3 regions of the Geobacillus sp. LEMMY01 genome follow, and region 1 is predicted to be linked to each of the others. Evidence: predicted binding sites of a transcription regulator. Region 1 holds the regulator's gene; each other region holds the start of a gene.

Region 1 (3,096 bases):
ATCGATCGAGAACGAAAAGGAGGCTGATTTTTCATCGCCGACAGGCCGCTCGAGCCGTTCCATTTTTTCCAGTTGCTTTCGCCGGCTTTGCGCCCGTTTGGTTGTCGAGGCACGGGCGATGTTGCGTTGGATGAAGTCTTCGAGCCGGGCGATTTCCTCCTGCTGTTTCTCGTACCGTCTTAACTCTTGTTCGTATTGCTCGGCCCGCAGCTCCAAATAGCGGCTGTAGTTGCCGGCATAGTGTTTGAGCGTGGCGTTCGACAGTTCGTACACGTCGGTGACGATTTTGTCTAAAAAGTAGCGGTCGTGGGAAACAACCAGGACGGCGCCGGGATAGGCTTGCAAGTACTGCTCCAGCCAAGCGAGCGTCTCAAGATCCAAATGGTTCGTCGGCTCGTCCAAAATCAATAAATCCGGCTTGGACAACAGCAATTTCCCAAGGGCAAGCCGCGTCCGCTGTCCGCCGCTTAACGACGAGACCGGCGTTGTTTTATAATCATATGAGGAAAACTGCAGCCCGTGCAAAACGGAGCGGATGTCGGCTTCGTATTGGTAGCCGCCTTGTTCTTTGTATTGTTCTTGCAGCTCGTCATACGTTTTCAGCGTTTTTTCATAGCGAGCTGGATCGGCGAGCACATCCGGGTCGCCGAGTTGCATGCTGAGTTCGGCGAGCTGTTTTTCGAGTCCTAGAAGCGGGGTGAATACCTCAAGCATTTCGTCCCAAATGGAACGCGGCGAGTCGAGCCCGCTGTTTTGCGCCAAATAGCCAATTTTGATATGGTTTGGTTTGATGATTTTGCCGCTGTCGAAAGATAGTTCACCGGCGATGATTTTCAACAATGTCGATTTTCCCGCTCCGTTGCGGCCGACAAGGGCAATTCGGTCGCGGGACTGTATTTCTAGTTTTATATTCGATAAAATAAGGTCAGCGCCGAAATATTTCGTGAGCCCGTGCACTTGCAAAATGATCATGTCATTTCACCTCGCGAATAGTTTAACGTAAGTCGCGAAAACGGTCAAAGACGAATGATGAAAAATCGTGTATAGTGTATAAATGGAGGAGATTGTATTGTCATCGTTCACTCATTTCAATGAACAAGGGCGCGCGAAAATGGTCGATATTACGCACAAAGAAGATACAGTGCGAGTGGCCGTGGCGCAAACGAGCGTGACTGTCAGCCGGGAAATTTACGAAAAAATGACGAGCAACGCGATCGAGAAAGGGGATGTGCTTGCCGTCGCTCAAGTGGCGGGGGTGATGGCGGCGAAGAAGACAGCTGACCTTATTCCAATGTGTCACCCGCTTATGTTAAAGGGTGTGGACATTGCTTTTGCTTGGGAAAACGATGGAGAAGCGCATAAGCTCGTCATCACTGCAACGGTGAAAACGAAAGGGAGCACAGGAGTGGAAATGGAAGCGCTGACGGCCGCTTCGGTCTGTGCGTTGACGGTGTACGATATGTGCAAGGCGCTTGATAAAGGAATGGTCATCGGTCCGACGTATTTGGTCGAAAAAACGGGCGGGAAGTCTGGCCATTACCGACGGAAAACCGATTAGCTAGGGGATGAGATCATGAGCAACGAACAACCGAAAATTCCGCAGGCAACCGCCAAACGGCTGCCGCTTTACTATCGGTTTTTGAAAAACTTGCACGCTTCCGGCAAGCAGCGCGTCTCCTCTGCCGAGTTGAGCGAGGCGGTGAAAGTTGATCCGGCGACGATCCGCCGCGATTTCTCCTATTTTGGTGCGCTTGGTAAAAAGGGATACGGGTATAATGTCAATTATTTGTTGTCGTTTTTCCGCCGGACGCTTGAAGAGGATGAGGTGACCGAAGTCGCCTTGTTTGGCGTCGGCAATTTAGGCACGGCCTTTTTAAACTATAATTTTTCGAAAAACAACAATACGAAAATCGTGATGGCGTTTGATGTCGATGAGCGGAAGGTAGGGACGACAGTCGGCGGGGTGCCGGTCTATCATCTCGATGAATTGGAGAAGCGGCTTCACGAAAACATCCCGGTCGCCATTTTAACCGTGCCGGCCGCCGCGGCTCAAGCGCTGACCGACCGCCTTGTCGCGCAAGGAATTAAAGGCATTTTAAACTTTACTCCGGCACGGTTGAACGTGCCGAACCATATTCGCGTCCATCATATCGATTTAGCCATTGAGCTGCAGTCGCTCGTCTATTTTTTGAAAAACTATCCATCGCCATCGTAAAAAGGAGAGAACAACACATGAAATATTTGTTGCTCGTTGTTGTGATTTTGTTGCTGTTTGGCACGAAAAAGCTGCCGGAATTAGGGCGGTCGTTCGGCCAGTCGCTTCGCGAGTTTAAAGACGCCACAAAAGGGCTCGCTGATGACGAAGAAACGAAAACCGACCGATGACAAGGCAGGATGGGGAACCAATGAATGACAAAGAAATGTCGGTGTATGAGCATCTGGGTGAACTGCGGAAACGGCTCATCATCGTGCTTGTCTTTTTTGCTGCGGCGCTTGTCGTTAGTTTCTTTTTTGTCGATGATGTCATTTTGTATTTGCAGCGAACGGCCGAGGCGAAGCATTTGACCATGAACGCCTTTCGCCTCACCGATCCGATTAAAGTGTATTTTCAGTTTGCCTTCGTCATCGCGGCTGTTCTGTCGGCTCCGGTGTTGTTGTACCAAATTTGGGCGTTTGTCAGCCCCGGTCTGTATGAAAAAGAGCGGAAAGTGACGTTAAGCTATATCCCGGCGTCGATCGTTCTTTTTTTAGCCGGGGTCAGCTTCGCTTATTTCGTCTTGTTTCCGTTTGTCGTTCGGTTTATGAGCCAGCTGGCTGACCAACTAGGGGTTCAACAAATGATCGGCATTAATGAATATTTTCAGTTTTTGCTTCAGCTCGTGCTGCCGTTTGGCATCGTGTTTCAGCTTCCGATTGTTGTGCTGTTTTTCACCCGCTTAGGGCTTATTACGCCGCAGCTTCTTGTTCGCATCCGCAAGTATGCGTATTTGGCGCTGCTTATTTTAGCGGCGGTCATTACGCCGCCGGATGTGCTGTCGCAAGTGATCGTCATGATTCCGCTCACCATTTTGTATGAAGGAAGCATTTGGGTGGCGC
Region 2 (3,096 bases), on a different contig from region 1:
TCCGCAAAATGAACGGCATTGGCGTCGGCGCCGCTCCGGTGTTGAAAGGCATTGAAGCCGCCCTGGCGGCGGGGCTTGGAGTCAAAGTGAACATGGTCGTCAAAAAAGGATGGAACGACTCGCAAATCGTGCCGATGGCGGCTTACTTTAAAGACTTGGGCATTCCGCTCCGCTTTATTGAATTTATGGATGTCGGCACCACGAACGGCTGGGATTACTCCCATGTCGTGACGAAAAAAGAGATCTATGAACAAATCAACGCGATGCATCCGCTCGAGCCGGTCGAGAAAGAGTATTTCGGCGAGGTGGCGAACCGCTACCGGTACGCGGGCACGAACGTCGAAGTCGGCTTTATCGCCTCGGTGACGGAAACGTTTTGCCGGAGCTGCACAAGGGCGCGCATTTCCGCCGATGGCAAGCTGTATACGTGCCTGTTTGCTTCTGAGGGTGTGTCGTTGAAAGACAAACTGCGCGCCGGAGCGGGGAAAGAGGAGATCAAGGCCTTGATCACAACGGTCTGGGACCGACGGACGGACCGCTATTCCGAAGAACGGACGGCAGAAACGGCAAAACAACAGCGGAAAATTGAGATGTCGTATATTGGGGGATGAAAAAAACGGGAGCGCTCTTTCCATAGAAGAAGCGATCCCGTTTTTGGTTTATGTTTTCGGAAATGCGAATCGGCGTCTCTCTTCCTTTATTCCTTCACCGCCGCCAACACACGCGGGAAGAGGATGTTGTTTTCCAAATGGATGTGGGTGAACAAGTCGTCTTCAAGCGCGGCGAGCCGGCTGTAGACGAGCCGGTACGTGCCGCATGCGTCTTCCGGCGGGGTGAAGTCGTTTGTGATTTCACGAATTTCTTTAATCAAATCGCCGGCTGCGTCATGTTCATTGACCAGTTCGCGAACGGCCCGCTCGACCGCCTCCCGGTTTTCCGGCGACGGGTTGTCGGCAAATTGCAAAATGAGCGGGAACGCTCCCGTTTCCTCTTTAATGAGATGCTGCTCGAGTTCTGTTTTTAACTCATGAAACAGTTTATGCACCCGGGAAAGATGCGGATGGTGCATGCCGTGCACGCGCAATACTTTCGTGACATACGGGCTGAGCTGCGGCAGTTCCTCGTTCAAATAGCGGTGGTGCGTGTTGATGATATGATCGACCAAGTCGGCTAGCGGCGCTTCACTCCAATTTCCGGTCGGCTTGTTTTGCGCCTCCGCGTAAAGGGTGTTCAGCTCGCGAAGGAGCGCTTCCCCATCCAGCCCGCGTTCTTCGATGGCTTCTTTTAACGGGCGCTGTCCGCCGCAGCAAAAATCAATGCGATGCGCTTTCAACAAATCCGCTGCTTTCGGGAGTTTTGTGACAATATCGCCAATCAGCGATTGCTCAGTAAACCGCTGTTCCATTTTGGATCCCTCCATCGTCAAATCATTGCAGCTTCAGCATACCTTGTTTTCCGCGTCAACGTTGTGATGCATCTCACACAAGCAAAAACAAGCGGACAACAAGGGAATGTGATTGACATCACAACGGTGCTCTTCTTCTTTCCGGTAAAATAAAACAGACGAAATCAGCTGATCGATCGAGTCGAAAATCGGGCTCAAGACGTGCTAAACTATATTCAAGAACAATGCCGCTATGCGGATGAAGTGATGCAACAGCTCGAACAGTCCGCCGCTTTGTTTGGCGAAACGCGGGAGATGATTTTGCGGCATATTGCCGATGCTCGTGTTGTGGAGGAAAAGTTGGCGGACGGCATAAAACGGCTGCAATAATGGCAACAACGTTGAAAGAACGATATGGTTGCCGCCAGCCGTATGATCGAAAGGGGAGAGAGACATGGTCGAAAGACGAACCCCCATTCCTGTAGCGGAAGCGATCAATCGGGTGATGCGTTACGCTGGAAGAGGGGAAGAGGAGATCGTGCCGCTAAGGCAGTCGTACGGCCGCTATTTGGCGGAAGATTTGCGCGCCGACCATGACGTGCCGCCGTTTGACCGCTCGCCGTATGACGGATTTGCCATTCGCGCCGCCGACTCGGAAGGAGCGGGACTTGACCATCTGGTCGAGTTTGAAGTCATTGAAACGATCGGCGCCGGGCAAGTGGCGAAGCAGCCCGTCGGCCCGTTTCAAGCGGTGCGCCTGATGACCGGGGCGCAAATTCCCCAAGGATGCGATGCGGTCGTCATGCTGGAGCTCGCCAAACAGTACGAGCGGGATGGAAAAACGTATATGGCCATTAAACGCCCGTTCCGCCCTGGCGACAACATTTCGTTTCAAGGGGAAGATGCGAAAAAAGGGCAGCCGCTTGTCGAAAAAGGGACGCGCATCAATCCCGGGGTGGCGGCGCTGCTCGCGACGTTCGGCTACGCCGAAGTGAAGGTGGCGAAAAAGCCGCGGATTGGCATTTTTGCGACCGGAAGCGAACTGCTTGACGTCTCTGAACCGCTTGTGCCGGGAAAAATCCGCAACAGCAACGCCTACATGATTGAGGCGCAGGTGTTCAACAGTGGCGCCGAGCCGATTTATTTCGGCCAGCTCGCCGACGACCTCGATGCGTGTTTTCACGCTGTGCGCCAGGCGCTCGATCAAGTGGACATGCTCATTACGACCGGCGGCGTCTCGGTCGGGGATTTCGATTATTTGCCCGCCATTTACAAGCGGCTCGGAGCGAACGTGTTGTTTAACAAAATCGCCATGCGCCCGGGGAGCGTGACGACCGTCGCCGAGATTGATGGCAAGCTGCTGTTCGGTCTATCCGGAAACCCGTCGGCGTGCTACGTCGGGTATGAGCTGTTCGTCCGCCCGGTCGTGCGCACGCGGCTGTTTTCGGCCAAGCCGTATTTGAAAAAAGCGAAAGCCACCCTTGGCGCCGATTTTCCGAAGCCGAACCCGTTCACCCGCTTTGTGCGCAGCCGGGTCGAGGCGGTTGACGGTCGGCTTGTCGTGAAGCCGGTCGGCATGGACAAGTCGAACATCGTCACCTCGCTTGCCTTTGCGAACGCCTTGATGGTGCTGCCGGGCGGAACGAGAGGGTTTGCGGTTGGCGATGAGGTGGAAGTGTGGCTTCTTGATGACGATGAGGGGTCAAGCGAAT
Region 3 (3,096 bases), on a different contig from region 1:
GCGCTCAATGCCCATATATTCCTTGCCGAAATTTTTCTTTTTCTTCCATACCCCATACAGCTCGGCCACTTCATGCCACTCATCAGAAAGAAGCAAAAATGGCAACTCATATTTTTCGATAAACACCTCATGCCGCTTCATCGGGTCGGTGCTCACTCCTAAAATGACGGCGTTCAACTCGGCGAACTGCGCATGGCGGTCGCGAAAGTCGCACGCTTCGGCTGTGCACCCCGGGGTCATGTCTTTTGGATAAAAGTAAAGCACCACATACCGGCCGCGAAAATCAGACAGCGAAACCATTTTCCCATTGCTTGCCGGCAAGGTGAAATCTGGAGCTGGCTGGCCAATGGCAATCGTCATGTCGTTCCCCCCGTCTTCTTCGTTTTCTTTTAGCGTAGCGAAGACGAAGGGAAATTGCAACAACATCAGCGATGATCCCAGTCAAACACGGTGCGCGTCACGATGACAGCGGGCATAATGTAGCCGAGAAGCGCTTCGGCAATGGCGATCCACCGCCCGACGCCGATCGGAGTGACATCGCCGTATCCGACCGACAAAAGCGTCATGCCGCTTAAATACAGGCTGTCTTCAAGCAGCGACAAACGATCTTCCGATGCGCTATTTGGGGATGGGGTAAACACGGCATGGCCGTTCGCCTGCAAAATCATATAAATCATGGCAAAACCGAGCAACATCGTTAAATACCATTGAACGAGAACCCATAAGCTATCGAGTGACAGGCGATGCGTCGCTTGCACGCGCGCTGTCCAAAGCGAGGTGATGCTGCCGAGCAGTACGGCGGCAACAACGCCAAGGAAGGCGTAATCCATCACGTTCCCCCCATTTTTGTCCGTCGTTCATATATACGCGGACAACCGGGCGATTATACCGCATGACCCTCCGCACCCTGCTTGAATCGGCAGCACTCCTGTATTCCACCGGATCGCCCGACACGTTTGGCAAGCCGGCGTCCCGTCGGACGAAGTCAATCGTTGCGCTTTACTGCGCAAAATAGCGCGCCAATACACATTTTAACGTCGCAGCGCTACGGTGGAACCATTTTTTCTCCTCCTCGTCAAGTTCAATTTCAATCACTTCGCGGATGCCATTTCGGTTGATCACAGCAGGCACACCGATGTAGACATCGCGTTCGCCGTATGGGCCGTCCAAGTAAGCGGAAACGGTCAAAATTGCGTTTTCATTATGCAAAATGGCGCTCGTCACGCGGGCAAGCCCCATAGCAATCCCGTAGTACGTCGCTCCTTTTTTCTCAATAATTTGGTAGGCGGCATCGCGCACATTGACAAAAATGCGCTCGAGCTCTTTTTGCGCTTCTTCCCCTTTAGACTCGACTAGCTTGCGGATCGGCACGCCGCCGATATCAGCCTGGCTCCAGACCGGGAGTTCAGTGTCGCCATGTTCGCCGATAATATAGGCGTGCACGTTCGTCGGGGCGACGGCGAAATAGTCGCCCAACAAAAAGCGGAACCGCGCCGTGTCCAAAATCGTACCCGATCCGATTACCCGCTCTTGCGGCAGGCCGCTGAATTTCCACGTCGCGTACGTTAAAATGTCGACCGGATTGGTGGCGACGAGAAACAGTCCTTGAAATCCGGATGCCATGACCGACTCAACGATCGAGCGGAAAATGGCAATGTTTTTGTCTACAAGATCAAGCCGCGTCTCGCCCGGTTTTTGGTTGGCACCGGCGCAAATGACAACCAAATCGGCATCGCGGCAATCATCGTAATCGCCGTGCCAAATGTCAGCCGGCTTCGGCGCAAATACTTTCCCATGGTTTAAGTCCATCGCATCGCCCTCAGCCTTGTTTTCATTTGCATCGATGAGCACGATCTCATCGGCAATCCCTTGATTCATTAAGGCAAACGCATAACTGGCGCCGACAAACCCGGTGCCGACGACCGCTACCCGATTTCCTCTCCCGTTTTTCATCACTGTTCACCCCTTCTTCCTTTTGTGAATATATTCACAAGTTATTTTACGCCATAACATGCTAACGATACAGACAAGATTGTGTCGATTGCTTGACCATTGTTTGTCATTTTGATGGCAAACGAACAAAAGCGGGCCGGGCGCCTAGCTCCCCGTCCCGCGATATCGTCTCACCCCGGCGTTCCAAAGCATGACCGAGACGGCGAAACAGACGGCACCGACCACCGGAGTGAAAAAGACATAGCCATACCATTCCTCTTTGTCAAGAAAATAGGAGGCTGGATAAACGCCGACAAAGGCAAACGGCAGCACCCACGTTAAAATATAGCGGATGACGCGATGATAAATATCGATCGGGTAGCGGCCATAGCTGCTGATGTTGTACATCATCGGCATGATTGATGTTCGGGCGTCGGCAAAAAAACTGATCGTCGCCAGCGAAATGAAAATGCCGGCATAAATCAACACACCGCCAATCACAAGCAAAATAAACACGAAGACATCATACCAATGAAACGAAAGAGACAAGCGGCTGCCGGCATACAGCATAATGATCAGCCCGGGCACAGCGCCAAGCAGCGATTCAAGCTCCATCCGCTCCAAAACAATTTGAAACAGGCTGTTTAGCGGGCGCGTCAACACGCGGTCCATTTCCCCCTGCACAATATATCGTTCATTAAAATCCCATAGGTTAAAAAAGGCGCCAAATACGGCATACGGGACAAGAAAAAAACCGTAAATAAACAAAATCTCATCGCGCGACCAGCCGTGAAGCAGCGTCGTATGGCCGAACACAACCAGCAAAAATACCAAGTTGACCGCCTGAGCCATAAAGTCAGACAGCCACTCCACGAACAAATCGGCTCGATATTGCAGCTTTGTCTTCATATATTGCGCCATGTATTGAAAAAAAACCGATACGTAAAACAACGTTTACCCCCCTTGCACAACGAGACGCTTTTTCGCCGCTCTCCATAACCATCCAATCGGGAAAAGCAATACGATGCACCACGTTGCCTGCAGAAGCAGGCCATCACGGACAGCAGCACCTTTAAAACTTTCTGTAATGATCATGCTTGGGATGTAGCTGATGGCTTGAAACGGGAAATACATCATCGCCCGTTGCGCCCAATCGGGATAAAA

The links. The regulator Rex, encoded in region 1, represses fermentation and respiration genes when NADH is low (regulators of the CRP and FNR family bind a similar motif). The targets are predictions, from matches to a motif close to TTGTGAAATATTTCACAA.
Region 2: a site for Rex is predicted at 1,467-1,484, ahead of ric (iron-sulfur cluster repair di-iron protein). Genes of this name have one in related genera too.
Region 3: a site for Rex is predicted at 1,976-1,993, ahead of B1A75_RS08730 (L-lactate dehydrogenase). Genes of this name have one in related genera too.

What each region holds. Positions count from the first base shown of each region.
Region 1 is NZ_MVKA01000004.1:32,101-35,196, reverse strand. It holds gene B1A75_RS03365 (ABC-F family ATP-binding cassette domain-containing protein) at 1-972, opposite strand, end outside; gene moaC (cyclic pyranopterin monophosphate synthase MoaC) at 1,070-1,558, shown strand; gene B1A75_RS03355 (redox-sensing transcriptional repressor Rex) at 1,574-2,215, shown strand; gene tatA (twin-arginine translocase TatA/TatE family subunit) at 2,233-2,385, shown strand; gene tatC (twin-arginine translocase subunit TatC) at 2,406-3,096, shown strand, end outside.
Region 2 is NZ_MVKA01000042.1:3,455-6,550, reverse strand. It holds gene moaA (GTP 3',8-cyclase MoaA) at 1-611, shown strand, start outside; gene ric (iron-sulfur cluster repair di-iron protein) at 698-1,405, opposite strand; gene B1A75_RS16830 (hypothetical protein) at 1,607-1,774, shown strand; gene B1A75_RS16825 (molybdopterin molybdotransferase MoeA) at 1,839-3,096, shown strand, end outside; gene mobB (molybdopterin-guanine dinucleotide biosynthesis protein B) at 3,095-3,096, shown strand, end outside.
Region 3 is NZ_MVKA01000014.1:69,490-72,585, reverse strand. It holds gene bcp (thioredoxin-dependent thiol peroxidase) at 1-360, opposite strand, end outside; gene B1A75_RS08735 (potassium channel family protein) at 426-830, opposite strand; gene B1A75_RS08730 (L-lactate dehydrogenase) at 1,000-1,953, opposite strand; gene B1A75_RS08725 (ABC transporter permease) at 2,098-2,883, opposite strand; gene B1A75_RS08720 (ABC transporter permease) at 2,887-3,096, opposite strand, start outside.